DNA from 3 places in the Vibrio toranzoniae genome. Region 1 is predicted to be linked to each of the others. Evidence: riboswitches for the same ligand, from Rfam matches in the RefSeq annotation. Region 1 holds a riboswitch; each other region holds the start of a gene.
What was found. A riboswitch is a leader RNA that binds a small molecule or an ion and turns the genes downstream of it on or off. The one in region 1 is predicted to bind thiamine pyrophosphate.
Positions count from the first base shown of each region.

Region 1 (9,963 bases):
ATACCAAGCGTCGTTTGGAGTTTAAAGGTGAGGTTGCTGGTGTCTCTATTTATGATGATTTTGCTCATCATCCAACGGCGATTGAACTTACGCTTGGTGGTTTACGTAATAAGGTCGACACGAAAAAAATCATTGCCGTTCTAGAGCCTCGCTCTGCCACCATGAAGCGTGGTGTGCACAAAGAAACCTTGGCTGATTCGCTCAAACAGGCGGATTCTACCTACTTATTCCAACCGGATAACATTGATTGGTCTGTACAAGATGTTGCCGATGCGTGCCATCAACCCGCCCATGTAAGTGATGACATGGATGCATTCGTTGCTAGAATTGTCTCAGAGGCACAAGTGGGTGACCAAATCTTGGTAATGAGTAACGGTGGCTTTGGTGGTATTCATCAAAAGCTGTTGGATGGATTGGCACTCAAAGCTTAACTGATTTACGACTTTATAATTTGAAGTAATTGAGAACATGACAAAACACGATAAAGCGATAACTCTTGCTTTCACTGGCGCATCTGGTGCGCCTTATGGACTGCGTTTACTTGAATGCCTTTTGGCGGCCGATTATCAGGTCTATTTGATGATATCGTCGGCAGCGCGAGTAGTCTTAGCGACCGAGCATGAACTTAAGTTACCTGCTGGGCCGGAAGCGGCGAAACAAGCCTTAGTTAAGCATCTAGGCTGCGACTCAGAAAAGTTGATGGTGTGTGGCAAAGATGATTGGTTCTCACCGGTTGCATCTGGTTCTGCTGCGCCGAAGCAGATGGTGGTATGTCCATGCTCTGCGGGAAGTTTAGCGTCAATTGCTCATGGTTTATCGGATAACCTGATTGAACGAGCAGCAGATGTCGTCATGAAAGAGCGAGGCCAACTGTTGTTGGTGGTGCGTGAGACGCCATTTTCTACTCTGCATCTAGAGAACATGCACAAACTCTCAACCATGGGCGTGACGATCATGCCTGCGGCTCCAGGCTTTTATCACCAACCTAAGTCGATTGAAGACTTGGTTGATTTTATGGTGGCGCGCATTCTGGACCATCTTGGTATCGAGCAAGGTTTAGTGCCACGTTGGGGCTACGATCAACGTAATTGATCCAAACTTGATGGCTTATTGTTAAAATTCGAATTACAATTCTGAACACTCATCGGGGAGCTGACCATTCAAATAATGAATGCAAGCTGAGATCAAGCAGGCGCTTGGGACCCGTAAACCTGAACCAGATAATGCTGGCGTAGGAATTGAGTTAGGAACAACCTCTACCGTTCTCCTCCCTCAAACCTGTGCCGCTCAGACCATGGAGAGCGTCCAGTGAAATTCACATTAACTACCCTTGCTGTTTCTACAGCGATCTCTTTTTCTGCCTTTGCTGCAGATAACACTTTGACCGTATACACCTATGACTCTTTTGCAGCGGATTGGGGCCCTCGTCCTGCCGTAGAGAAAGCATTTGAAGAGAAGTGTGGTTGTGATGTGAACTTTGTCGCGCTAGAAGATGGCGTGTCTATTCTAAACCGCTTACGCCTTGAAGGCGGCAACAGCAAAGCTGACATCGTGTTAGGTCTAGATAACAATTTAATGGCTGAAGCGAAAGCAACGGGATTATTGGCGGAACACAAGGTTGATACGTCATCGGTAACACTGCCTAATGGTTGGGATGACAACACCTTTGTACCTTATGACTTTGGTTACTTTGCGTTTATCTATAACAAAGAGAAATTAGCAAACCCGCCTAAGAGTTTGAAAGAGCTGGTTGAGCAGCGTGATGATCTGGAGGTTATTTACCAAGATCCACGTACTTCAACACCTGGTCAAGGCATGATGTTATGGATGAAGTCGGTTTACGGTGATGACACAACGACAGCTTGGAAGAAGCTGGCTCAGAAAACCGTGACGGTAACCAAAGGCTGGTCTGAAGCTTACTCTATGTTCCTAGAAGGTGAGTCTGACTTGGTTCTGTCTTACACTACGTCTCCGGCTTATCATATCATTGCAGAAAGTGATTCTAAGTACGCAGCAGCGAGCTTCGAAGAAGGGCATTACACTCAAGTAGAAGTAGCCGCTAAGGTTAAAGGCAGTGAGAACGAAAAGCTTGCTGATGAGTTTATGGCGTTTATCCTAAGTGATGAATTCCAATCGGCGATGCCTACAGGTAATTGGATGTATCCAGTTACGGGTGTCGAGCTACCAAAAGGTTTTGAGCAGCTAACAGTACCGCAGAAAGCGTTGAGCTTTAGCTCTGAAGAAATCGCCGAGAAGCGTAAGCCTTGGATTCGTGAATGGCAGAGTGCACTTACTTTTTAACTGACTATTTAAGAAAATGAGCTTTCTAACGTATTTTTAAAAAACTAGCTTTCTGTATTTTAAGGTTCATTCGTGATGTTTGGAATGAACCATTTACGGTAAAAAATCAATTTATGATAAAGAAAACACCTAAGGTCGGGGTTTGGGTTGCGATACTCATTACCGCCTTCGTGGTTTCAGCAGTTGGGGCATTGCTTAGCAATGCCCCTTCTCTTGATATCAGCCAAGTATGGTCCGATCCTTACTATTGGCATGTAACGAAATTCAGCTTTTATCAAGCGACACTCTCAACTTTGCTGAGTGTTGGCTTTGCCATACCTATTGCACACGCTCTGTGTCGCAGACAGTTTTTTGGGCGCGCTTTGTTGTTAAGGCTGTTCGCGTCGACCTTAGTTCTACCTGTGTTGGTCGGTGTATTTGGCTTGCTGGCGATTTACGGCAACAGTGGTTGGTTAGCTAAATTCTTGGCGAACTTCGACATTGAGCTACCATTCTCGATTTATGGCTTGAATGGTATTTTGTTGGCGCACGTTTTCTTCAACCTGCCTTATGCCAGTCGTTTACTTTTGCAAGCGTTAGATACTGTGCCTACCGAGCAGCATAAACTGTGTGCCCACTTAGGCATGAGTCATTGGAATAAATTTAAATGGGTTGAATGGCCGAGGCTCAGACAGCAATTGCCGCATGTGTGTGGCTTGGTCTTCATGTTGTGCTTCACCAGCTTTGCTACCGTGATGGCGTTGGGTGGTGGTCCGAAATCAACCACCATTGAGCTAGCCATCTATCAAGCAATCAAATTCGACTTTGACCTACAAGCTGGCGCGCTACTCGCAATATGGCAAATGCTGCTGTGTGGTGTCTTAGCGGTGAGTATTCAGCGCTTGTCTAAACCTATCTCCGTAACAGCCAGCCAACTGTCGGAAGAGAAATATCTGGTTAAGGACAGCTGGTGGTCAAAAGCTTGGGATAGCTTTTGGATCATCGTAGTCTCAATGCTGGTATTGCCGCCACTAGCCATGGTCATATTCAGTGGCATTAATTCACAAGCTTTGATAGTGCTGAGCAGTGAGCCGTTCTGGGCTGCGTTAATGACCTCAGTTCGTGTCGCTTCCCTCGCAAGCATTATCGCCGTTGGTATTGGTATTGCGATACTCCTGACCAGTCGCGCATGGCGTTTGCAGAACAAGAATTTTCGAGCCGATAAAATCGAACTGATTGGTACTATTATTTTAGTGACGCCGGGCTTAGTGATTAGTACTGGTCTCTTTTTATTACTGCGTTCCTTTACTGATGTGTTCAGCTTGGCGTTCTTTATTGTGATTGCAGTAAACAGTTTGATGGCGCTGCCTTATGTGATTAAAACCTTGGCTCAACCTATGCTGCATCTTTCTCAGCAGTATCAGTATGTGTGTGCAAGTTTAGGAATGACAGGATTCACTCGCTTTAGGCTGGTGGAATGGCGCGCACTTCGCAAGCCAATGGCGCAGGCTTTCTCTATCAGCTTTATGTTGGCGATGGGCGACTTAAGTGCGATTGCTTTGTTTGGTAGCCACGATTTTAGAACTCTGCCTTTGTATCTATTTCAATTGTTAGGCAGTTATCAAATGGAAGCGGCTGCGGTGGTTTCAGTGAGTTTACTGTTATTGAGTGTGGGCATCTTTAGTCTGATTGAATTTTTGTTTACTCGAAGCTCAAAGCTAAAGAGTTAAGGAACCGATGATGTTAGTGATGAAAGAAGTGGATTACCACTATCACCAAGAGTTGTTTAGTTTTGATTTCCAAGCAGAACAGGGTGATATTGTTGCTTTGATGGGGCCTAGTGGTGCGGGTAAATCAACGCTACTCGCATTGGTTGCTGGGTTTATTGAGCCGACATCGGGTGAGATCTCGGTAGCAGGACAATCGCTGATTGGCAAAGAAGCGCATCAGCGTCCATTGGCGATGTTGTTCCAAGAGCACAATCTATTTGCTCACCTCACGGTGCGTGAAAATATTGGCTTAGGCTTGCATCCGGGGTTAAAGCTTACCGCAACCCAAAAGCTCGATGTTGAGCAAGCCGCTGCACAAGTCGGTGTTGCAGAGTATTTAGATAGGCTGCCTGAACATTTATCTGGTGGCCAACGTCAGCGTGTCGCACTGGCGCGTTGTTTTGTTCAACCACACGACATTTGGCTGCTTGATGAACCTTTTTCGGCGCTTGACCCTTTGCTTCGTGAGGAAATGCTTAACCTTGTTAGGCGATTAGCAGCAGAGCGAAGCATTACGGTGTTGATGGTGACTCACCATTTAGGGGATGCACGCAGTATTGCCAATAAGTTTGTATTTGTGGCATTAGGTAAAGTGTTGGTTGCAGACTCGATAGAGACACTGACGGCTGATCATCCACAGCAAGAGCTAAGCTCGTTTGTTAAAGCGGGTGAGTGACGATTCACCAATCTTGTTTAATATCTCTTGATATTGAGTACGTAGAAAGCAAAAGACCTAGCATGCGCTAGGTCTTTTATTATCTTTATAAGTAAAGCGAGACGAGGATTAGTCGCCTAGCTTTAGCTCTTTTAAGATTTGAAAAATTTCACGAGAAGCCTTGGCTGGCTTGTTCGCTGATTTTTCTTTGTTAGCTTGGCGCGCTAGCTGACGAAGACGTTGACGGTCTGCTTCAGGGTACATCTCCATAACGTCTGAAATGGCAGTATCGCCTTCAGCTACAACACGGTCACGCAGTTGCTCAAGCTTATGTAGCTCAGCGGTTGCTTGTGAGTGCTTGTTACGTACTTTATCCAAAGCCGCTTGAATTGGCTCAGGATCGACACTACGCATTACTTTACCAATGTATTGAAGTTGACGACGCTTCGCTTCATTTTTAAAGCGTTGTGCATCTTTTATCGCTTGTGCCAAATCTTCAGACAGAGGAAACTTGTCTAATACAGAAGGCTTTAAACCAACAAGCTCTTCTCCCAGCTTTTGCAGGGCATCCATGTCGGTTTTCATTTCTGTCTTACTTACCCAGATGATTTCTTCTTCTGGTTCCCATGGGGCTTTTTGGTTTTTGCGAGCCATCTTTTCTGCCTATGTCACTATCTCAAACGAATATATTGCCTATTTTAGCAAGAATCTTGGGGAGAAAGCGAAATTCTTGTTATCCTACGTAATATTGACCTACAAAATTAGAATAGATATGGATGTAAAACAGCAAGTCGCTCAGCAAAGAGTTGAGCTAGAAGCCGCAGTAGCAAAAGCATTGGACATGGCCTCTGTGAGTGCCGACGCCGCTGAAGTTGCTATTACTAAGTCAACGGGTTTAAGTGTTTCAACACGTATGTGTGAAGTGGAAAACGTTGAATTTAATAGTGATGGTGCGCTAGGTATTACTGTTTACCGTGGCCAGAAAAAAGGCAGCGCATCTACATCCGATCTAAGTGAAAAGGCGATTGCTCAAACGGTAGCGGCTGCGCTTGATATCGCTCAGTACACGTCTGAAGACCCATTTTCAGGTCCTGCGGCAAAAGAGTACATGGTAAAAGACATTCCAGACTTGGATCTTTTCCACCCTGATGAACCTAACCCAGACTATGCCGCTGAGATTGCGATTGCTGCTGAGAAGCAAGCGCTAGCTTATAGCGACAAAATCAAACAAAGTGATGGCGCGAGCTACGACAGCCATTACGGCGTTAAAGTGTACGGTAACAGCCATGGCTTACTAGCCAGCTACGCTTCAAGCCGCCATAGCACGAGCTGCTGTGTGATTGGACAAGGCGCTAACGGTGAAATGGAACGCGACTACAGCTATACCGTTGCTCGTCACCGTGACGAGCTGTGGACGCCTGAGCGTGTAGGCCAAGAGGCTGCAGAAAAGACTATCAGCCGTTTGGATGCGAAAAAGCTATCAACAGGCCAATACCCAATTATGTTCGCTAACGATGTTGCCACAGGTCTAATTGGTCACCTTGTGATGGCGATCAGTGGCGGAAACCTTTACCGTAAGTCGTCGTTCTTACTGGATCATCTAGGTCAGAAAATTTTGCCAGGTTGGTTCAATATCTCTGAGCGTCCACATATCTTACGAGGTTTGGCTTCAAGCCCGTTCGACAGTGAAGGTGTTTACACTCAAGATCGTGAGATCATCACTGATGGTGTGTTAGCAACTTACCTACTAACGAGCTATGCCGCGCGTAAGATGGATATGACACCAACCGGCCATGCTGGTGGTATTCATAACTGGTTCGTTAAATCGACCGGTCAAAACTTTGAGCAGATGCTGAAAGAATTGGGCACAGGTTTCCTTGTTACTGAAGTAATGGGACAAGGTGTAAACACAGTGACAGGTGATTACTCTCGTGGTGCTGCAGGTTTCTGGGTTGAGAACGGAGAGATCCAATACCCAGTATCGGAAGTGACGATTGCAGGTAATCTAAAAGACATGTTTAATCAGATCGTGGCAGTCGGTAACGATGTTGAAACGCGTTCACAGATTCAAACGGGTTCTATCTTGCTTGAGTCGATGAAAGTCGCAGGCGAGTAATTTAATTAACGCTATTGGATGAATTAAAAAAGGGAGCCGATGGCTCCCTTTTTGTATTTACCGAGTAGGCAATCAAGCTAGATCAGTATGGTCGCTAAGCCTAAGAATACCGATAGGCCAATAACATCCGTTACTGTGGTGAGTGCCATACCACCTGCCAATGCAGGGTCGATGTTCATTTTCTTCAACATCACCGGTATGGTTACACCGGCAATACCAGCGACAAGTAAGTTGGTCATCATCGCAGCGGAGATGATGCCACCCAGTACCCAGTTACCCTTCCAGGCTACTACGATACCACCAATGATAACGGCCCATAGAATGCCGTTTAGGAAGCCGATAGCCGCTTCTTTAAGTAGCAATTCACGCTTGTTACTATCACCAATATGACCGAGCGCTAAACCACGAATCACTAGCGCAACGGTTTGGTTACCGGCAACCCCGCCCATTGAAGGCACGATAGTCATCAGTACGGCAATTGCGGCCATTTGGTCGAGCGTTGCTTCAAACATGTTCGATACTGAAGCCGCTGCCAGTGCTGCAAGTACGTTGGCCCCAAGCCAGACGCTACGACGACGAGCGGATTTTACGACCGGTGCGAAGGTATCTTCGTCATCGTCCATACCCGCCATACTCATCATTGAGTGTTCAGCATCTTCACGGATGACATCAACCACGTCATCGATGGTGATACGACCCACAAGGTGCTGGTTACTATCGACTACAGGGGCAGAAACCCAGTTACGACGTTCAAACAGGCTCGCAATATCGGAAGCGCTGGTTTCAACGGCGATAGCTTCGTCTGCATCTTCCATCACCTCAGAGACTGCAACATCCGGTTGTGTTGTGATCAGGGTCGTTAATGATAAGTTACCAATCAAACGCTCTTCTTCATCGATGACATATAAAGTATCGGTAGCGTCCGGAAGTTCACCACGCATACGTAGATAACGCAAAACAACATCAACATCGACGTCACCACGAATCGTGATCACGTCGGTATTCATTAACGCACCCGCAGAATTTTCTGGGTATGATAGTGCTGTCTCAACCAAAGCACGGTCAACGGAGTCCATCTGAGAAAGGACTTCGCGAGAAACATCGTCGGGTAGGCTTCGAAGTACGTACGCGACGTCATCGGTCTCCATGCCTTCGGTTGCTTCTGCCAACGTTTCTGGTGCCATTTTTGACACAAGAGCATCTTTGACGTCTTCGTTTAATTCATCAAGAATTTCACCGAAGTCTTCAGGATCGGTGAGTTGCCAGAGTACATCACGACTTTTGCGAGGGGAGGCTTCTAAAAGGTGTGCAATATCTTCAGGCTCCATGTCCTGAAGTTGTCGGCGTACGTGAACAAATCGCCCATTTTCTAGGGCTTCGCTGACTTCTTGGAGGGTTTGGTGAGCTTGGTCAAATTCTAATTGCTCTGCCATATGTTCCTCCTATCTCATTATTCTAACAATACTTAGAATAGTAACTTAATTCTAGGGCTTATTTAAATCATTAACTTAGGTAGAACTAATATTTAATATTGGTTGGCTATTTATTTAAGTCTTAGGCGTTGTGAGTAACGCCTTTTCTCTTATTCGCCCTCATCAAACTTATCTTCAATGAGATGACAGACGGCATCAAGCGCTTGCTGTGAGTCGCTGCCTATGGCTTGAATTGTGATGTGTTGCCCTTGTGCTGATTCCAGCATCAATAGCCCCATAACGCTGTCTGCCGTCGCGATCTTATCGTCTTCGCTATGGATAGTAATGATGGCATCAAAGCTTTGTGCAAGTTCAACCAACTTTACTGCTGCTCTAGCGTGAAGACCCAAACGGTTTTGGATCAGTACAGTTCGAGTGAATTCCATGGTTAGCCCTGTTGGTGCTTCTCTAAGGAGGCGTGTCTGATTTGTACTTGATGACCAAGTTGTTCGAAGTACTCACCAATTTTTTGTGTCAGATAAACCGAGCGGTGTTTACCGCCAGTACAGCCAATCGCGACCGTTAGGTAGCTACGATTATTCTTCTCTAACATTGGTAACCACTGCTCAACAAAGCCTTGGATCTGTTGCTTGAGTTCAATAACTTCGGGGTGTTTTTCTAGAAAAGAGTGAATCGGAGCATCAAGACCGGTTAATGGCCGTAGGTCTGGTTCCCAGTGAGGGTTTGGCAAGAAGCGAACATCAAACACATAGTCAGCGTCACTTGGTAAGCCAAACTTAAAACCGAACGATTGAAAGACAATAATCAGCTCTTGCTTCTCTTTGCCTTCCACTTTAAACCGAACCTTTTCACTCAATTCGTAAAGGTTGCATTCACTGCTGTCAATTACAATGCTGGCTTGCTCTGCAAGGGGAGCCAAGAGTGTTTTCTCTAAATCGATAGCTTGCTCAAGTGATAGCTTTTCTTGACCAATAGATAGAGGGTGAATTCTACGTGTTTCGCTATAGCGTTTGAGCAGTGTTTGCTTACTCGCATCTAGGAACAAAACGTTCACGTCAATATCAGTGGCAGATTTTAGTTGTTCTAGTGTATCTGTGACTAATTGAGGCTCTTTCGGTAGGTTACGAATATCAATACTAACGGCAACGTTTTGATTGATCTCACTGACGGATTTGACGAAGTCGTTGAGTAGATTTACTGGTAGGTTATCGACACAGTAATACCCCAAGTCTTCGAGGACTCGTAGCGCAACACTTTTACCGGCCCCCGATTGGCCACTTACAACGATTAGTCGCATATTATTACTCGCCAGATGGTACTTGAATCATGATGTCATAAAGCTCTTGATCACTTTGAGCATTACGCAACTGTTTAAGAGTCTGCTTGTCGTTAAGGCGTTCTGCCATGCAAGAAAGGGTTTTTAGGTGTTCCTTACACTGTTCGCTAGGGACAAGAAGAGCAAATAATAGGTCGACAGGGCGGTTGTCAATAGCGTCAAATTCGATTGGAGCTTGGCATTGCAGCAGCACTGCGATCGCTTTATCACTGACACTCATACGAGCATGAGGAATAGCGATACCATTACCAATACCAGTACTGCCCATTTTTTCACGGCTCAACATGCACTCAAACAGTTCTGTTGAATCTTGACCGCAGCTTTCTGCTGCAATCTGGCTGATGAGTTCAAGGGCTCTTTTTTTGCTCGTGCAT
Region 1 is NZ_AP025514.1:2,775,758-2,785,720, reverse strand. It holds gene mpl (UDP-N-acetylmuramate:L-alanyl-gamma-D-glutamyl-meso-diaminopimelate ligase) at 1-431, shown strand, start outside; gene OCU50_RS12595 (flavin prenyltransferase UbiX) at 469-1,092, shown strand; TPP riboswitch at 1,136-1,255, shown strand; gene thiB (thiamine ABC transporter substrate binding subunit) at 1,309-2,301, shown strand; gene thiP (thiamine/thiamine pyrophosphate ABC transporter permease ThiP) at 2,415-4,010, shown strand; gene thiQ (thiamine ABC transporter ATP-binding protein) at 4,021-4,725, shown strand; gene yjgA (ribosome biogenesis factor YjgA) at 4,834-5,358, opposite strand; gene pmbA (metalloprotease PmbA) at 5,477-6,820, shown strand; gene mgtE (magnesium transporter) at 6,898-8,253, opposite strand; gene OCU50_RS12560 (HPr family phosphocarrier protein) at 8,403-8,678, opposite strand; gene rapZ (RNase adapter RapZ) at 8,681-9,550, opposite strand; gene ptsN (PTS IIA-like nitrogen regulatory protein PtsN) at 9,555-9,963, opposite strand, start outside.

Region 2 (9,963 bases), on a different replicon from region 1:
CGTAACGCTTCATGTCCACGGCTGAAGGGCGAAGTGCAAAGCGAGTCAGTGTGTCGTTCCATGCACGTTGGTTAAGTTCGTTGTTCAACGTATCTGGTGAATACGCCACAAACTCTCTCCATGAATCTTGTGGATGGTTCACAATGTAAGTGGTTGCCTGTTCAAGTGCTTTGTTGAACGCTTTGATCGCTTCATCATCGCGCTGCTTTGCGTTGGCCACAAAGATCAGCTCATCGTAAGCGGGCACACCGTGCTCTTCTGGGAAGAATGCTTTCGCTTTAAAGCCTTCAAGTGCTAACTGGTTCGTTTCGAAGTTACGCAAGCCACCCCAGATTGCGTCTACCTTCCCCGATGCCAGTGAAGACGACAGTGCCCAACCGACATTGATGGTTTGCACATCGGTAAACGCAATATTTTCTTGCGCTAGCATGGTGCCGATCGTCGCTTCTTCGTTACCCGCAATCGCGATACCGATCTTCTTACCTTTCAGATCCGCTAACGAATCGTTCTTACCATTATCCAGCACCATTAGTGTGTTTAGTGGTGTCGCGATAAGGGTTGATGCACGAACTAGAGGAAGGCCCGCTGCCACATCCATGGTTAAACTAGGTTGGTAAGTTACCGCTAAATCGACCTTACCTGCCGCGACCAATTTTGCAGGCGTGCTTGGGTCGGTTGGCTCTTGGATTTCAACCGCTAGGCCTTGGTCAGCAAAGTAGCCACGCTCTTGAGCAATCACAATTGGGCCATGATTCGGGTTCACAAACCAATCCAACATCAGTGTCAGTTTCTTTTGTTCAGAATCTGCCAATGCATGACCTGAAATCAACGAAGCAAGCAATGCCACTGCACCTACCAATTTAGTATTTTTCATAGTTAACCTTTCCTTTTGAATATTATTATTGTGTTTGTCGATCTAATTCTTAACGAGGTGTTGTTTAGATAAATAGCCTTGAGCGAAGCTTTATTAAACAAAGAGTTATTGAGCGAACCATCACTGGTTCTCCCAAGGTATAGCTTTTTTAAGTAATTTGTCTGTGATGAAGTAGAGCGAGATAGACAGTATCGCCAAGATAAACAAGGCAGCAAACATCTCATCGATAATCATGCGCGCGTTGGCCTGTAGCATTAGGTAACCTAACCCTTCACTAGAGCCCACCCACTCACCGACAACGGCGCCAATTGGGGCAATAACCACAGCCACACGAATACCAGACGCTAATGTTGGCAGCGCAGCAGGCAGTTGGATGTGACGAAGCAGTTGCCATTTCGATGCGCCCATCGTCTTGGCGAGATCAAGATAACCTGTCGGTGTATTACGCAGGCCGTCATAGCAACAGGTCGTCACGGGGAAGAAGATAATGATCGCCGCCATCACGACTTTTGAGGCGATGCCATAGCCCAGCCACAGCATCAACACTGGCGCAATCGCAAACACCGGGATCGCTTGGCTAGCAATTAAGATAGGCAACAGCCAACGTTTTAGCGGTTCGAACATCAACATCTGCAGGGCGAAAAACAGCCCCATGGATAAACCGAGCAATAGACCAAGTAAGATCTCCTGCGCAGTCACCCAAGTGTGCTTGAGTAACACATCATAGCGTTCGATTAGTTTAATAAAGACTTCTGCAGGCGCTGGCAGAATAAAGCTCGGCATCTCGAAGATAACCACCACCATTTGCCATAAACCAAGAATCACAGCACTGCTGATAAGCAACCGCATAACGGGACTCATCTGCCGAGGGTGAGCAAGTTTGGTTTGTGTCTCGGTTGAACTTTCTACCCCTGAGCTTTGCACTGCTACGTTTTCTATCTTTGAGCTAGCCACAGCTTCACTTCGCGTTAGATCATTCATAGTCACGCTCCAACTGCTCTAAAATCGCTTGTTGTAACTCAGCACATTTACCGTCTAACATTCTTGGTGTCGCTGTATTAGGCACAGATAATGACTGGGCGCTCGCAGGTATACCTTGCAACACATATAAGTTATCCGCCAAACGCACCGCTTCTTGTGGATCATGCGTTATCAACACAACGGTTTTATCTCTTAACAGCTCACACGCTAAGCTTTGTAGCTTATGCCTTGTTACCGCATCCAGCGCAGAGAAAGGTTCATCCATCAGCACGACGGGCTTGTCTTGCATTAAAGTTCGAGCCAAAGCAACACGTTGACGCATACCACCAGACAATTGATCTGGCATCGCATTCGCGTAATCGGCCAGACCAACCGAAGTCAACAAATCCAATGCTTGGTTGGTTTGAGCTTGTTTATTGGATGCTTGGCTTTGATGCTTGGCTGCGGAATTTTGAAAACGATGACTCAGGCACACATTGTCGATAACCGACAACCATGGCAGCAACAAATCTTGCTGCGCCATGTAAGCAATGCGATCCGTTAAAGGCAGTTCATCGGACGTTTCCAATGTGCCGTGCCAATCTACCTTGTCGTCTAGTAAACCTGCGAGATAACGCAACACGGTAGTTTTCCCGCAGCCACTTCGCCCAAGCAACACCGTCCACTTACCCGCGTTTAAACTAAGCGACAGCCCCGATAAGGTGGCGTGCTCACTATCGCGGTAGCGCAAGGTCGCGTTGCTGAGTTGAACACCAATCCTATTAGCGGACATTACCGTGCCCAACGAAAAAGTGATGTACTGGGCCGTGGCCTTCACCGACTTGAAGTTCATCAGCATGAGCAATAGCGTGAGAAATATATTGTTTTCCTAGTTCGACAGCTTTCTCAAGCGTGTTGTCTTGAGCCAAGAAAGAAGCAATAGCAGAGGAGAGCGTGCACCCCGTGCCATGAGTGTTCTGGGTAGGAAAACGCTTCGCACTAATCAGGGCCGATGTGGTTGGCAAAATCAATAGATCGTTACTGTTCTCATCCTTCTCTAAGTGGCCGCCTTTGAGAAGAAGGGCTTTGGCACCCAGTGCGCGTAGGTCTTCAATCATGCCCTGCATTTCAGCTTCGCTTTTAGGCACGGCTTTCCCTGTCAGTGCCGCGCCTTCCGGCAAGTTAGGCGTAATGATGTCAGCCAGCGGAATCAGCTCTTGCTTTAATGTACTAATGGCAGAGGTTTCTAGCAGCAAGTCACCGCTGGTTGCCACCATTACAGGGTCAATGACGAGGTACTTGGGTTGGTACTGTTTAATTTTATCCGCGACAATTTTGATGATTTGCGAATCAGCCAACATACCAACTTTTACCGCCACTATATTAAGATCAGTAAAGACAGCATCTAATTGACTTGTTACGTGGTCGAGCGGGATAGGAAAAATGGCAGAAACGCCTTGGGTGTTCTGAGAAGTGATAGCGGTAATCACAGAACAAGCAAAACTACCGGTTGCAGACATGGCTTTGATGTCTGCCTGAATACCTGCGCCGCCGCCGCTGTCAGAGCCCGCGATGGTTAAAACAATTGGAGTGTTTGATCGAATCGAACTGTCAATAGGGATCTGACAAGTTGAGGCTCTTGGAGTTAAAACTGGTGGAATAGAACTGTGTGTCATTGTCGCTCCTACTATCTTGCAAGACGTAGGAGAACCAACACTGACCGGAGAAAATGCCGCATTAAACTCATGAAAGCTTTCATGGATGCAGACGTAGATCGAGTGCTTATAGTTCCCTACGCCAGTGTTAACTGAATCAGGTTCAACGGGTCTCGAATAACGATCTCAGCAAACACCAATTAAGGTATATGCCCCCCGACTATTGATAGCGATAGTAACAGCACTCTTGCAACTGAGATACTCCTTTTATTCAATTATAAGAATCACGAATGAATAAAATTCAACTAAGTCATATTTAACAATGAGTTAGATTCATTTTTGCGTCGTTGTGACTGAAGAAATAAGCACAGCACGATCAAAACCATACCTAACCATCCCGTAAATGGGATAAGTTCACCCACAATACACACGGCGAGTACTGCGGCAACAACGGGTTCAAGCAAGGTAATCAAATTGGCACTACTCGCAGTCACATGTCGTAAGCCATAGGCAAAAGCGATGTAACCCAAGCACTGAGGAATTAACGTCAAGTAACCCATGACCAAACTATTGATGTTTGATGCGAATAAGTTATCTCCAGTAAACCAGAGTGTTGGTAGCAGCAACATTGCACCTAAGCCAAAAATGCTGCCCATTGCTGCTTGCGACTCAATATCCTTGTCTATCAGAGCTTTTGTCGCCCACGAATAAATGGCGTAACACAAACCTGCAACCAAGCCTAAAGCTATGCCTAATAACTTCAAATCATCATCGGACTTGCTCACCGATGCCGACTCTGAAAACACCAGCAACCCGATCCCAATCACACCTATAGCAAAGCTAGTAAGCCAACGTTTGGTGATGTTATTATTTTTGCTGATAAGACACTCTAAGAGAGCAGAAAAGAACGGCGCAGTAGCAATCGAAACGACGGTACCAATCGCTACGCCTGATAATTTCATTGAAGAATAGAAAGCTAAAGGATAAACCGCCAAAGCCAAAGCGCTCACTGCCAACAGCTTCTTGTTCTGCAAAAGTTTGTCGAAAGCGAATAGGATTTTTCGATACGCCAAGCCCGCTTGCATTAGGCCACCAAAGCCCATAGAGAAAGCACCAATCGCTAATGGACTGAGATCAGGTGCAAAGCTTGCGGCAGTGCCTGTTGTCCCCCACAAGACAGAAGCAAACAAGATGGCTAAAGTGCCCATTTGGAATTCGTTAACGCGATTGATGGCGAGATTCATTGCTATTACCCAGTTTATTTTCATTTCGGAAATAGATAATAGTGAATAAGCTAAGTAATTAGTTTGCTAAAAGGACGCTATTGTTGTTTCGAAAGACTCTCTTTCATCGAACCTAAAAACGCTCTTGGAGACATTCCAAAGTGCTGAGAGAAGCGGCGACTGAACGCAGAAATGTCACTATATCCGACGTTTTCTGCAACCAATTGAACCGGTAAATCGGTATGGCTTAACAAGGCTTGCGCTTTCTCCATACGATATCGAGTGATGTATTTAAGCGCGCTGATACCAAGGCACTCTTTGAAGCGTTTCTTAAACTGAGTGGGGCTCAAGCACGCCGTTTCTGCCAGCTGTGAAATAGATAGTTGTTGAGCGTAATTATCCGCAATGAGCCTTTGCACCGCACGGATTCTTGGGTCAATGCTCTTGCTCACTTGTTGTTGCTCTAACAGCAATGAAAATACATCCAAAATTGATGATTCAATACCACTGTCTACTTGATGCTCCAACTGCTTCTCAACAAACAGTAAGAAGCTCATCAAAGGCGGTGTAATCGCAAATACAGAGAGTTCTTGATCTAACAAGTGCTGAGGCAACACGGTCATATCAGCAACAATAAACCGCGCTGCTTCATTCGCTTTAAACGCGTGAGCTGTGGTTACCGGAATTACCACGCACTCGCCGACCGCCACTTTACCGACATAACCAACCATTTCAATGCTAATACTCCCCTGAATAGGCAGCACCAACTGATGGTAGCCATCATGAGCATGAGTATTGAATTGCTTGGTGTAAGATCGAATGCTTAAGCTAGATTTCATGAGCAACGCCGGAATTCAGTTTTTGAGAGCAAGAGTGTTAATGAAAAACTACATGATTTAAGAGAGGGAGTCACATCGAGCTGGAATTAGTTTGTCCTATCCCCAGCTCTAGCCTGCTGTTTGGATCAAAAAAGCCGTCTAAGTACTGATACTCAAACGGCTTTTTACACAAGTCTAATTAGCGTTGCCAAGAACAGTTAACCGAATCAACTAACGCTCATTAACTAAAGAACTCATTCACACTCGATTATTTTTGAAGTTGCTCTTTAGCGGCTTCAACCTTAGAAAAGTCTAGGCCAAGCTCTTCAACGGCTTCTTTGATTAGCGCAGGGTTTTGCATTACCTGACCCATCAGCATTTGAAGCTTATCTTGTGGTAAACCAAGTTGGCTGATTGTCGCCATTGCTGCAAGAGGGTTCTCGGTCAACGTTTTGAATAACTCGCTGATCTGCTCGTCGCTAATATTATTCTCTTTCAACATTGCTAAAATCGGGTTCATTTTTTTGCCTTTGAAACACTAAATTAAGTAGAAGCACAGCATACCATCTAGCTGTGCTCGATTGTACTAGCAACTTATGCTTTGCCTACTGTGAAGTAACGCTAAGCCTATCGAGATTCTAATGGGTAAGAACGGTAACTCCACATCCCGTAGGTTCTTAGAGCGTCACGATAAATACCTAACAGTTCACCACTGCTTGCTTTCTTAAGGCTTTCTAACGGCTTGTCTGGGTAAGCAACCGTATCAAAGGTGATTCCTTGAGGGCCAGTTTGCCAGCTCGCAATTTCAAACAAGGTTTGACCACGACGAACATGGCTCGCCGAGCTAATAATGGTCGCATGTTTAATATTATGGCGAGCAAGCGCATAGCTACTGAACAAGGCATTACCTACCGTGCTAGTCGCATAGTTCTCTTCAATGATACGGTCTTTATTCACCCCTTTCGAGATAAGCCAATTCGCCATCAACTTGCCTTCTGTCTTATGGTTCTTAGGCACGCCACCCGTTAACACGATCATCGCGTCTGGGTTGGCTTTAGACATTGCCAGTGTCGTTTCAAGACGCTCAATCAAGATCTCATGCATAGAGCCATCTGGGTTCAGCGCGTAACCCAAAGTAACAATCGCACCGTGATCGCTCAATAGGCCTTTAGCCGCCGATTTTTTCAACGGTGTTTCTAGTACGCGATCGACCGTAGCAAAGATACGTTTGATGTCTTCGGCTTTGCCTTTGTTCAGGCTCTCAAGCTTCTGCATATGCTTATTAGATTCACTGTCATTGCCATCAAATCTTTGCCAAACCGCAAGGTACGCATGCAAGTCAACATCGTCTGGCGCAACTGTCAGTGCTTGCTCAAACAGCTCAATGGCTCGCTCTGCATTCTTGTTGTAGATCTGAGCGTTCGCTGCCGAGATCAGCAAGTCAGTACGGTAAGGCTCAAGTTTGTAGGCTTCTAACAATCGGTTGGTCACAATTTCCATGTTGCTTGGCATTTTAGCCGTGAAGCCCGCGTGAGAAATTCTTGCCGGAGACTTAAACGCCTGCAACGCATCAAGAAGCAATTGGTCAACAACTTGTCGCTTAGTCACCAACTGCGCGTAATCGGCAGAAGCCTGTACTGCGCCATCGTTAGCAGCAAAAGAATAAGGTGTTGCGCCAAAGGCTAGCATGCCACCAAGAGCGAGGGCGATAATGTTCTTTTTCATGGAAAGATCCTGTGTCGTTTTAAGTGTTCACATCAGATTTGCTGACCAATTTAAGCCCCTAGCATTAAAAAACCGTGAAGCACCAATCAAAAACCCAAACTCCGCATAAAACAACGAATCGAAAGAAGCAGCTTTAAGGTCATTTTTTCAACAAGTTAACAACCAACACACTAGATAATTCTATGCTGATTCACGTTTAGATAACGAAGTTAGTGCGACATAGAGGCTGAATGCGAATCAACCGATTTTCAAATAAATCAAAATCAATTATTGAACGGTCGTTCAAGTGGTGTTTTAATGAATGACCAATACAAGGAGTTACCCCATGCTTAAGTTCTATTTTCACCAAACACCCAACCCAATGAAGATCGCTCTGTTTCTAGAAGAGACAGGCCTAGATTTTGAACTGGTTCCTGTCGATACCTTAAAAGGCGAGCAACACACGCCGGAATATCGTTTGATTAACCCGAACGGCAAAACACCTGCGATTGAAGATGATGGACAACGTGTATTCGACTCTAACGCTATCCTTCTTTACCTATCAGAGAAAACTGGCAAGCTAGCGGGACAACCAGAAGACAGAGCAGAACTTCTATCTTGGATGATGTTCATCGCGAGCGGCCTTGGTCCTTACTCTGGCCAATCGGTACACTTCCGTCATGCAGCCCCAACAGGCCTAGACTACGCCGTGAACCGTTACCTACGTGAAGCACAACGTCACTACGAAGTGTTAGAAAAGCATATGGAAGGTCGTGAGTTTTTCGTCGGAAATGAGTACACCATTGTCGATGTCGCGGCATGGGGTTGGATTGATAAAGCACCTTTCGTGCTTGGTGAAGAAGGCCTAGAACCTTACCCGAATTTGAAGCGTTGGTTTAACGCAATCAACACCCGTCCAGCCGCACTGCGCGCTCGCGAAACCGGCAAAGACGTTGAATTTAAAACCGAACGTGATGAAGAAGCGAAACGAGCACTGTTTCCTTCGAATTATGCGAAATAGAAGAATTGAAAGTTAACGCTCTACTGAGTGATAGCTAGAACTCAAACATAAAGAGCCGCTAAAAAGCGGCTCTTTCTATTCAAATCATATTGAAAAGTCACGACTTGATATTTTTGAGGATTGATACGCAGTTTCGATATTCGTAATTATCCACTTCTCTCAAACACATTTCTGGACAAAAGCGTTTTATAGATTTCACTAAATTAGTAGTTACCGGATTACCTGAGGTATAGCAAAGCTTTTAGTCGATAGGTCGACATCAGTCATCCACAACACAAGTCTTCCCTTTGCAGTTTGTTATGCCAAAGATCAACGGCATACTTCCTTTTTAGGAAACTTCTGAATTTAGATCTACCCCCATGTATTCCCCTAGCTCCCTTTTTATTCGGTGTAACTCATTAATTGGAACTGTAAAACGAGCATATGAAGCGTCTTGTGAACCTTGAAGGGCAACAACGTACCTTCCAATCTCCGGGTGAGCTGTCGTAGTAATACTCAGCCATTGACCTTCAATAGAGAATTCAGTCACCGTATCCATATTGATATAATAATTATTTTCCAATTTTAACGCTTTTTTTGTCATAGCAAACTCCTTACCCTTGAGGTAACCTATCATAACACACTGTTATAATTGAGATTTTTCAATGATTGCCTTTATGGGTGGTTGGTTTTCAAAGTACTGTCGAAATGCAATATGGACATCTTGAATCCAATGCTCACTATTATCTGTTTCTAAAAACTTCATTGCTTTTTCAAGTATGGGAAATTCGCTTGGTGCAGTGTTCAGTTTTGCAGTTGCAGATCAGTTGACGATGTCGTTATTATTTCCAAAGAGGGATATGACTATGGGTAAGCCCTTCTTCCTTACTGTTCATTTGATGATCGTAAACTTCTATACAAGCACGGTATTGTTCTGTTCTCAATAGTGAACAATCAACAAACGTCTTTGCCGTAAGAGACTTTGCTGTAGAAGCGGTACTGTCACCAATGCTCGCTGCAAACCACATTCCCAGCAAATTACCGTCCTGTACATACGGTAGTGCCACGTCTACCCCGTCATGGGGGTTGTGGTAGACTTGATCTAAGTTGATACAGGATTGTTGTTCATTTCGAAATCTGCACTCTATCTGCGCATTAATAGCATGGGCCAAGCATACATGGGGGTATTCTGGTTTCATCCTTTCAATTAATCGCTCTATCGAATGTTTACTAAAACGTAGATCTGAAGCGTAAAAAGAGTATTTTCCATTCAGCTTAGTTACATAACCCCCACCAAACTTTTGCGTCATCGGGTCAAAGAATGCCTGCATTGCTATGTGCGACTTCTCCCCTAAATAGATGCCTGACACTGCCTTGCCATCACCAATGAACTTCATACACTTTTTCTGTAAATTCTTTATGCCTTTAGCACTGGCAAGTATGTTTAATAGATGATCTTTGTTTTGTTCGCATTCTCTGGCGAGTCTACCAGCTAACCCTTTTGCCAATGACTCAGTAATGACTTTTGGGTCAACTCTTAAAGCTCTATTCATATTCACTAACTCCTTATCGTTTGGGCTCGCTCACACTATATTTATGCCAGTGCACATATAATAGTAAACAGTTGGAAAGGTTAGTAAAAACTAGGAAAACCTTAATTTTCAATTAGTTAGGATAATATGACAGACCGTAGAAAAATAGTAAATGCACCTCAATTCCTACCTAAACT
Region 2 is NZ_AP025515.1:1,330,650-1,340,612, reverse strand. It holds gene OCU50_RS20315 (ABC transporter substrate-binding protein) at 1-874, opposite strand, end outside; partial or broken gene OCU50_RS20310 (ABC transporter permease) at 995-1,729, opposite strand; gene OCU50_RS20305 (ABC transporter ATP-binding protein) at 1,848-2,627, opposite strand; gene thiD (bifunctional hydroxymethylpyrimidine kinase/phosphomethylpyrimidine kinase) at 2,617-3,510, opposite strand; TPP riboswitch at 3,607-3,718, opposite strand; gene OCU50_RS20295 (DMT family transporter) at 3,795-4,733, opposite strand; gene OCU50_RS20290 (helix-turn-helix domain-containing protein) at 4,811-5,551, opposite strand; gene OCU50_RS20285 (DUF2999 family protein) at 5,799-6,050, opposite strand; gene OCU50_RS20280 (YdcF family protein) at 6,158-7,255, opposite strand; gene OCU50_RS20275 (glutathione S-transferase family protein) at 7,581-8,255, shown strand; gene OCU50_RS20270 (hypothetical protein) at 8,584-8,838, opposite strand; gene OCU50_RS20265 (hypothetical protein) at 9,077-9,787, opposite strand; gene OCU50_RS20260 (hypothetical protein) at 9,914-9,963, shown strand, end outside.
Region 2: another riboswitch for thiamine pyrophosphate. It lies ahead of thiD (bifunctional hydroxymethylpyrimidine kinase/phosphomethylpyrimidine kinase); the one in region 1 lies ahead of thiB (thiamine ABC transporter substrate binding subunit).

Region 3 (9,963 bases), 330 kb from region 1:
ATCCTTGTTTGCCAGCGAGTAATGTCGGGAACTCCAGGGAGACTGCCGGTGATAAACCGGAGGAAGGTGGGGACGACGTCAAGTCATCATGGCCCTTACGAGTAGGGCTACACACGTGCTACAATGGCGCATACAGAGGGCAGCGAGCCAGCGATGGTAAGCGAATCCCAAAAAGTGCGTCGTAGTCCGGATTGGAGTCTGCAACTCGACTCCATGAAGTCGGAATCGCTAGTAATCGTGAATCAGAATGTCACGGTGAATACGTTCCCGGGCCTTGTACACACCGCCCGTCACACCATGGGAGTGGGCTGCAAAAGAAGTAGGTAGTCTAACCTTCGGGAGGACGCTTACCACTTTGTGGTTCATGACTGGGGTGAAGTCGTAACAAGGTAGCCCTAGGGGAACCTGGGGCTGGATCACCTCCTTATACGAAGATATTGACGATGAGTGTCCACACAGATTGATTAGGTTTAGAAAAGCAAAGAGACGAAGAACTCCCAAGTTCTTCAAGGTTTGTTTCTACTTTTTAAAGTGGAGATAAATTAGCAGTGTCCCGTTCGTCTAGAGGCCTAGGACACCGCCCTTTCACGGCGGTAACAGGGGTTCGACTCCCCTACGGGATACCATTGGGTCGTTAGCTCAGTTGGTAGAGCAGTTGACTTTTAATCAATTGGTCGCAGGTTCGAATCCTGCACGACCCACCATTCTTTCTCCGCGAAGGAATTAAAACTTTTAGTGGGCGATTAGCTCAGTTGGGAGAGCACCTGCCTTACAAGCAGGGGGTCACTGGTTCGAGCCCGGTATCGCCCACCATTCTCTAAATATTCTTGGTTACTTAAATATTTAAACCACTTCTTTTGTTGTTGGTTAGTATTTTTGTCCCTGAGAGTCTTTAGAAAATGTGAATTTTAGAACAAGGTTCTGGAAGTCTCATGCTCTTTAACAATTTGGAAAGCTGACTGATTACTTAATTGGTTTTCACTTTAAAAAGTGAAATCAAACAGCTCTAGGCTGTGATTAAGTTAATCAAATTTAAAAGTTCTCAATGTTTATCTGCTCTTATTTAATAAGAACAGCATAAACACAACAAACACATTCAAGTGTCTTGTATTCGAATGATCAGAAATGATTGTTCATTTTTTGATTCTACTTTTTATTAAAAAGTGGAAACAAAAAGTAAATTGAGTCCGGCAAACAGTCATCAAGAATTAACCCTTCTTGACGACAACCAAAAACCTTGGTGATTTGACATCAACACGAAACTTCTTCGGGTTGTATGGTTAAGTGACTAAGCGTACACGGTGGATGCCTTGGCAGTCAGAGGCGACGAAAGACGTAATAACTTGCGATAAGCCCAGATTAGGTAGTAATAACCGTTTGAGTCTGGGATTTCTGAATGGGGAAACCCACGTGCATAAGCACGTATCTTGTTGTGAATACATAGCAACAGGAGGCAAACCGGGGGAACTGAAACATCTAAGTACCCCGAGGAAGAGAAATCAACCGAGATTCCGAAAGTAGCGGCGAGCGAAATTGGATTAGCCCTTAAGCTTTTAATGATGCAGGTGAAGCCTCTGGAAAGTGGCGCAGTAAAGGGTGATAGCCCCGTAACCGACACATCATCATCAGTGAAATCGAGTAAGGCGGGACACGTGATATCCTGTCTGAATATGGGGGGACCATCCTCCAAGGCTAAATACTACTGACTGACCGATAGTGAACCAGTACCGTGAGGGAAAGGCGAAAAGAACCCCTGTGAGGGGAGTGAAATAGAACCTGAAACCGTGTACGTACAAGCAGTAGGAGCACCTTCGTGGTGTGACTGCGTACCTTTTGTATAATGGGTCAGCGACTTAATTTTAGTAGCAAGGTTAACCGTTTAGGGGAGCCGTAGGGAAACCGAGTCTTAACTGGGCGTACAGTTGCTAGGATTAGACCCGAAACCAGGTGATCTAGCCATGGGCAGGTTGAAGGTTGAGTAACATCAACTGGAGGACCGAACCGACTAATGTTGAAAAATTAGCGGATGACTTGTGGCTAGGGGTGAAAGGCCAATCAAACCTGGAGATAGCTGGTTCTCCCCGAAAGCTATTTAGGTAGCGCCTCGGACGAATACTACTGGGGGTAGAGCACTGTTAAGGCTAGGGGGTCATCCCGACTTACCAACCCTTTGCAAACTCCGAATACCAGTAAGTACTATCCGGGAGACACACGGCGGGTGCTAACGTCCGTCGTGGAGAGGGAAACAACCCAGACCGCCAGCTAAGGTCCCAAAGTATAGCTAAGTGGGAAACGATGTGGGAAGGCTCAGACAGCCAGGATGTTGGCTTAGAAGCAGCCATCATTTAAAGAAAGCGTAATAGCTCACTGGTCGAGTCGGCCTGCGCGGAAGATGTAACGGGGCTAAGCTATACACCGAAGCTGCGGCTACGTACCTTAGGGTGCGTGGGGTAGGGGAGCGTTCTGTAAGCCGTTGAAGGTGGTCTGTAAGGGCTGCTGGAGGTATCAGAAGTGCGAATGCTGACATGAGTAACGATAAAGGGAGTGAAAAACTCCCTCGCCGGAAGACCAAGGGTTCCTGTCCAACGTTAATCGGGGCAGGGTAAGTCGACTCCTAAGGCGAGGCCGAAAGGCGTAGTCGATGGGAAACGGGTTAATATTCCCGTACTTCTTACAATTGCGATGGGGGGACGGAGAAGGCTAGGTGGGCCTGGCGACGGTTGTCCAGGTTCAAGTATGTAGGCGGGTGGTTTAGGTAAATCCGGACCGCTACTAACGCTGAGATACGATGTCGAGCACCTACGGGTGTGAAGTCATTGATGCCATGCTTCCAGGAAAAGCCTCTAAGCTTCAGATTGTAAGGAATCGTACCCCAAACCGACACAGGTGGTCGGGTAGAGAATACCAAGGCGCTTGAGAGAACTCGGGTGAAGGAACTAGGCAAAATGGTACCGTAACTTCGGGAGAAGGTACGCTCTTATCAGTGAAGTCCCTTGCGGATGGAGCAGACGAGAGTCGCAGATACCAGGTGGCTGCAACTGTTTATTAAAAACACAGCACTGTGCAAAATCGTAAGATGACGTATACGGTGTGACGCCTGCCCGGTGCCGGAAGGTTAATTGATGGGGTTAGACTTCGGTCGAAGCTCTTGATCGAAGCCCCGGTAAACGGCGGCCGTAACTATAACGGTCCTAAGGTAGCGAAATTCCTTGTCGGGTAAGTTCCGACCTGCACGAATGGCGTAATGATGGCCACGCTGTCTCCACCCGAGACTCAGTGAAATTGAAATCGCTGTGAAGATGCAGTGTACCCGCGGCTAGACGGAAAGACCCCGTGAACCTTTACTACAGCTTGGCACTGAACATTGAACCTACATGTGTAGGATAGGTGGGAGACTATGAAATTGCGTCGCTAGATGTGATGGAGTCGTCCTTGAAATACCACCCTTGTAGTTTTGATGTTCTAACGTTGGCCCCTGAATCGGGGTTACGGACAGTGCCTGGTGGGTAGTTTGACTGGGGCGGTCTCCTCCCAAAGAGTAACGGAGGAGCACGAAGGTGGGCTAAACACGGTTGGACATCGTGTGGTTAGTGCAATGGCATAAGCCCGCTTGACTGCGAGAATGACAATTCGAGCAGGTGCGAAAGCAGGTCATAGTGATCCGGTGGTTCTGAATGGAAGGGCCATCGCTCAACGGATAAAAGGTACTCCGGGGATAACAGGCTGATACCGCCCAAGAGTTCATATCGACGGCGGTGTTTGGCACCTCGATGTCGGCTCATCACATCCTGGGGCTGAAGTCGGTCCCAAGGGTATGGCTGTTCGCCATTTAAAGTGGTACGCGAGCTGGGTTTAGAACGTCGTGAGACAGTTCGGTCCCTATCTGCCGTGGGCGTTGGAAAATTGAAAGGGGCTGCTCCTAGTACGAGAGGACCGGAGTGGACGAACCTCTGGTGTTCGGGTTGTCATGCCAATGGCATTGCCCGGTAGCTACGTTCGGAATCGATAAGCGCTGAAAGCATCTAAGCGCGAAGCGAGCCTTGAGATGAGTTTTCCCTGGCACTATAAGTGTCCTAAAGGGTTGTCGTAGACTACGACGTTGATAGGCAGGGTGTGTAAGTGCTGCGAGGCATTGAGCTAACCTGTACTAATTGCCCGTGAGGCTTAACCATACAACACCCAAGGGGTTTTGTGGACTCAAAGAAAGACCAGACCTTGAATGCGTTTGAAGAGACTTTTATTGCTCTATTGAATAGAGACGCAGCTTTCCGAATTATTAATTGTCGCTGAGGCGTCAATTAAACAGAATTTGCTTGGCGACCATAGCATTGTGGACCCACCTGATCCCATGCCGAACTCAGTAGTGAAACACAATAGCGCCGATGGTAGTGTGGGGCTTCCCCATGTGAGAGTAGGACATCGCCAGGCTTTAAATTAAATCTTTAGGTTGACCGACTTGGAGATATGGACGCTCACTTAGTGAGTTGACCACTGCGGAGTGGTAGTTCAGTTGGTTAGAATACCGGCCTGTCACGCCGGGGGTCGCGGGTTCGAGTCCCGTCCACTCCGCCACTTATTCTAACACCTCGCCTAGTGCGAGGTTTTTTCGAATTTGAAGTAAGATAAAGTTTTAGGGGTGTAGCTCCAATTGGCAGAGCAGCGGATTCCAAATCCGCGTGTTGGGAGTTCGAATCTCTCCACCCCTGCCATATTTAAGGCTCTAGCAGAAATGCTAGAGCCTTTTTGCTTTCTATTTTTTAGTCGATAATTCCTATTTTAATAAAACCTAGTCTTAAAAATGTAAGCACTCACTTACTTTGCTTCTTTTATAAACAATAAATAGCACAAACTAAATTTCTTTATGAGAATTGTTCTCAATATTTTGTTACATTTTAGTCGTTATTACTAAAAGGCAACAAATATGGATATTTCCCGTCGTAAGTTTATTCAATCATCCCTCGCTATATCTGCACTAATAGTCCTACCTGCTTGTTCAATGAAGCGGTCTGTTGATGAACAAGGAAAGTATGTTTATGACTTAACTGCTGAATCTTCAACGGCTGAGTTAGTCGCGGGGTTTGATACCAATGTTTTAGCCTTTAATGGTCATATTCCTGCTCCGATGATTCGATGTCGACAGGGTGAGAAGGTCACAATTCGTTTTACTAATAAGCTTTCAGAGCCAACGACCATTCACTGGCATGGTCTGCGAATTCCAATCGAAATGGACGGGGTTCCTTTCTTGAGCCAACCACCGATAATGCCGGGTGAAACCTTCATTTATGAGTTTATACCGCCAGATGCCGGCACATTTTGGTATCACCCACACATGAACAGCGTCAAGCAGCTTGGTATGGGTTTGGTTGGCCTTATTGTTGTAGAAGAAAGCACTCCAGTGCAGTTTGACGAAGAACACGTATTGATGCTTAAACATTGGCATATCGACAAGCAAGGTCAATGGAAAGACTTAATGATCCCACGTCTCAGTGCTCGTATGGGCACTCCTGGTGAGTGGAGTAGTGTTAATGGAGTACATGAACCCACCTATCAACTGAAGCAGTATGCAACGACTAGGCTACGTATCGCTAATGTTGATAACACGATTACCTATCCGATTGCTATTGAAGGGGCTGAAGCATGGGTCATTGCCATCGATGGCAACCCTGTAAAGACACCTTATAAGCTGACTCAACACAAAATTGGCCCAGGTATGCGTGTTGATCTCGGTCTGATAGCACCTAAAGCTGGTGAGCGAGTGAACGTCCTTCAAATGAAGGGGCGTTTTCCTTTCTCTTTATGTGAGTTCGAAGTTGTAGGTTCCTCCCTTGTTGAGAGTCGCTCTCTACCTTCTTTACCCCTTAATCCTGTACCCAATTTAGATTTAGCTAATGCTGAAGAGATCGACTTTGTGTTCGAGTGGGAAGGGGCGGTTTCACCAGTTTCTAAAGATGGGAAGTCCATGCCTAAGTTTTGGCTTACTAATAAACGAGCATGGGAGGGGATGAGCAAAGGCAATATCCCTGAGCCGTTGGCGACTTTAGACCTAGGCAAAACCTACATATTCGATCTTAAGAACGTCACTCAATATCATCACCCAATTCATATTCATGGTCATACATTCACTGTATTGGAACTTGATGGAAAAAAAATAGAAGAACCTTTCCATACTGATACTGTGCTACTTGGGAAAAATGGCCGAGCGAAAGCGGCATTTGTTGCCGACAACCCTGGTCGCTGGATGTATCACTGTCATGTTATAGAACACATGAAAACGGGTTTAATGGGATATATTGAAGTTAAGTGACACCTGTAACGTTTAATATTTGCGCATATATTCTTAGTTTCTACCCTCGCTTTTATCGGCGGTAAAGTTAGAATGTAGGGATACTGTTTGGGAGGGTTCATGGGTCAGTTATCTATTTTAGGTTTTATTGCCATTGGTGGGGCATTTGGTGCTTGCTCACGTTATTTGATTTCAGAGTTATGTGTGGTGATGTTAGGGCGTGGTTTTCCTTATGGTACGCTAACTGTTAACGTTATTGGTTCCTTTATCATGGGATTACTTATTGCGGCATTTGAAAATGAGATACTCGCAACGGAACCATGGAGACAGATTATCGGTCTAGGTTTCCTAGGTGCACTGACGACGTTTTCTACATTTTCGATGGATAACGTGCTTCTTATGCAGCAGGGTGCATTTTTTAAGATGGGGATCAATGTACTGCTAAATGTGGTTCTCAGTATCTCAGCAGCATGGATCGGCTTCCAACTTTTGATAAAGTCTTAAAGTTTTCTTACGATTTGTTAACAACTCGGCTTGGTTTATCTAAGCCGTTTTTATATACTCGATCATACTTGTCGGAGTGCCATATGGCTGAGACCGTTAACTCGGGATCCGTTGAACCTGATCAGGCTAATACCTGCGAAGGGAACAAGAGTAGATATCTAACTAGAAACCTTCTAGAGATCTATCTCCAGATCACTACTGTATTTCTTACCGTGATCCCTCTTGTAGCATCTAATCCGTCAAGCATTTTTTATCCCTATAAATAATGGCTAAAAGCCAAGGAAAAATGCTATGTCGAGTCGTAAACAAGCAAGACTGGAAGCGAAGAATTTCATTGATTCTTTATCCGTACAACCTTACCCAAATTCGAAAAAGGCTTACATTCAAGGATCTCGAGAGGACCTTCAAGTACCTGTACGAGAAATATCACTCGCTGATAGCTTGGTTGGTGGCAGCAAAAAAGAGCCCGTATTCGAGCCTAACGAGCCTATTCATGTCTACGATACCTCAGGTGTTTATACCGATCCTACGCATGAAATAGACCTTTATAGCGGCCTTCCTAAGTTGCGAGAGCAATGGATTGAAGAGCGTGGCGATACTGAACTGCTCGATGATGTAAGCTCTGTTTACACCAAAGAACGTTTAGAAGATGAAACCCTAGACGACCTTCGTTACGGAAACCTGCCTAGAATTCGTCGCGCTACTGGCGACCAATGTGTAACTCAACTGCATTATGCTCGTCAGGGAGTTATCACTCCTGAGATGGAGTACATTGCAATACGTGAGAACATGGGGCGTCAGAAGTTTGCTGATGAACAACTGAACCATCAACACCCTGGCCATAACTTTGGCGCAAACCTACCGAAAGAAATTACCCCTGAGTTCGTACGTAAAGAGGTTGCTGAAGGTCGCGCTATTATCCCTTCAAACATTAACCACCCCGAATCTGAGCCGATGATTATTGGCCGAAACTTCTTAGTGAAAGTGAACGCCAATATCGGTAACTCATCAGTAAGCTCTTCAATTGAAGAAGAAGTTGAGAAGCTAGTATGGTCAACTCGCTGGGGCGGCGATACTGTAATGGACCTTTCTACTGGCCGTAATATCCACGAGACTCGTGAATGGATCCTGCGTAACAGCCCAGTACCAATTGGTACGGTTCCTATGTATCAAGCGCTTGAAAAAGTGAATGGCGTAGCCGAAGACCTCAACTGGGAAGTGATGCGCGATACCTTGATTGAACAAGCAGAGCAGGGCGTTGATTACTTCACTATTCACGCAGGTTTACTGCTTCGCTACGTGCCTATGACGGCTAAACGTGTGACTGGCATTGTCTCTCGTGGTGGCTCTATTATCGCGAAATGGTGTCTTGCACATCACCAAGAAAGCTTCCTATACACACACTTCCGTGAGATCTGTGAGATTTGTGCGAAGTACGATGTGGCTCTTTCATTAGGTGATGGTCTGCGTCCTGGCTCTATTGCAGATGCCAACGATGAGGCTCAATTCTCAGAGTTACGTACTCTAGGTGAGTTAACTAAAGTGGCTTGGGAATACGACGTTCAGGTGATCATTGAAGGTCCTGGACATGTACCTATGCATCTTATCAAAGAGAACATGGACGAGCAGTTAGAGCACTGCCATGAAGCGCCTTTCTATACATTAGGCCCGCTGACGACAGATATCGCACCGGGTTATGACCACATTACCTCTGGCATTGGTGCGGCGATGATAGGTTGGTACGGTTGTGCGATGCTTTGTTACGTAACCCCTAAAGAGCATTTAGGTTTACCAAATAAAGAAGATGTGAAGACCGGCTTAATTACTTACAAGCTGGCCGCACATGCTGCAGATTTGGCAAAAGGGCATCCGGGCGCACAAATCCGAGATAATGCATTATCTAAAGCTCGTTTTGAGTTCCGTTGGGAAGACCAATTTAATCTAGCTTTAGATCCAGAAACAGCACGTTCTTTCCACGATGAAACTCTGCCACAAGAGTCGGGCAAGGTCGCTCACTTCTGCTCTATGTGTGGACCTAAGTTCTGCTCGATGAAGATTTCTCAAGAAGTTCGAGAGTATGCGAAAGACACAGAACAAGTAGCGGCTGATCAGGCTATCGAGATTAAGATGCTAGATAACCCGTTGGAGGGTATGCGTCAAAAATCACAAGAGTTCCGTGATACTGGCTCTGAACTCTATCACCCTGCTGTAGGCGCAAAAGAAGCTCAATTAGAGGAATAATGACAGTGAAGATTCTCATCCCATCTCAATACATCGAGTTAACGGGGGAGGTTCAAAACTGTCTATTGGTTGCTAAACGACAAGGTTTAGCAACTGATGCAGTTGAGTTGGGTGTAAGCCCAACTCGATACTTCTCTATCGTTGATGCTCAACAGGCACTATCTATTGGCTTTGCTCATGATATTGATTCATTGGCGGAGTGTCAGTTAGCGCAACTGAACCATGTTGTTGATTACAGTAATTCAGTTGCGTTGACCGATGTGTGTGCTGCTTTGACTCAAGCTTCGAACACCGTCTATATCGGAGTCTCCGATGATTCAGCTGTGTTAGATATCTGGTCACACTTAGATGTTAATCGTGTTATCAAGAGTGAAACAACAGCTCCTCAAGAATTAGATAGTCGTGGCCACTTTGCTTGGTTACTTACTTTATTGGCGTTGGAATTTCCATTGGAAGACGCGTTGGTTTTAGCTCGTGCTGCATCGAATGTTTCACGTGGAACATGGCCTACACACTATCAAAATTTTCCTATCCCTGTTCTAGAAGATGAACGATTGGATATCAGTGTTGGTTGGGCCAACCAAGGTATATCACTTTCTTTCCCTGAGTTAACAAAGAATAGCCTCGGCTTATACCCGGTTGTTGATGACGTTGAGTGGATAGAAAGGTTGCTTAAGCTTGGGATTAACACCGTCCAACTGCGTATTAAGAACCCTCAACAAGCCGATTTAGAGCAACAAGTCGCACGATCGATCGAACTTGGTCGAGAACATAACGCGCAGGTTTTTATTAACGATTACTGGCAGCTTGCACTCAAGCATGGTGCTTTTGGTGTGCACCTTGGGCAAGAGGATATTGAAGAATCAAACCTTTCCCAACTGAGCCAAGCGGGCATTAAGATCGGTTTATCTACTCATGGTTATTATGAGTTGCTG
Region 3 is NZ_AP025514.1:3,102,553-3,112,515, reverse strand. It holds rRNA gene OCU50_RS14190 (16S ribosomal RNA) at 1-427, shown strand, start outside; tRNA gene OCU50_RS14185 (tRNA-Glu) at 551-626, shown strand; tRNA gene OCU50_RS14180 (tRNA-Lys) at 629-704, shown strand; tRNA gene OCU50_RS14175 (tRNA-Val) at 738-813, shown strand; rRNA gene OCU50_RS14170 (23S ribosomal RNA) at 1,279-4,172, shown strand; rRNA gene rrf (5S ribosomal RNA) at 4,313-4,428, shown strand; tRNA gene OCU50_RS14160 (tRNA-Asp) at 4,496-4,572, shown strand; tRNA gene OCU50_RS14155 (tRNA-Trp) at 4,633-4,709, shown strand; gene OCU50_RS14150 (multicopper oxidase family protein) at 4,922-6,304, shown strand; gene crcB (fluoride efflux transporter CrcB) at 6,404-6,787, shown strand; TPP riboswitch at 6,850-6,948, shown strand; gene thiC (phosphomethylpyrimidine synthase ThiC) at 7,079-9,028, shown strand; gene OCU50_RS14135 (thiamine phosphate synthase) at 9,028-9,963, shown strand, end outside.
Region 3: another riboswitch for thiamine pyrophosphate. It lies ahead of thiC (phosphomethylpyrimidine synthase ThiC); the one in region 1 lies ahead of thiB (thiamine ABC transporter substrate binding subunit).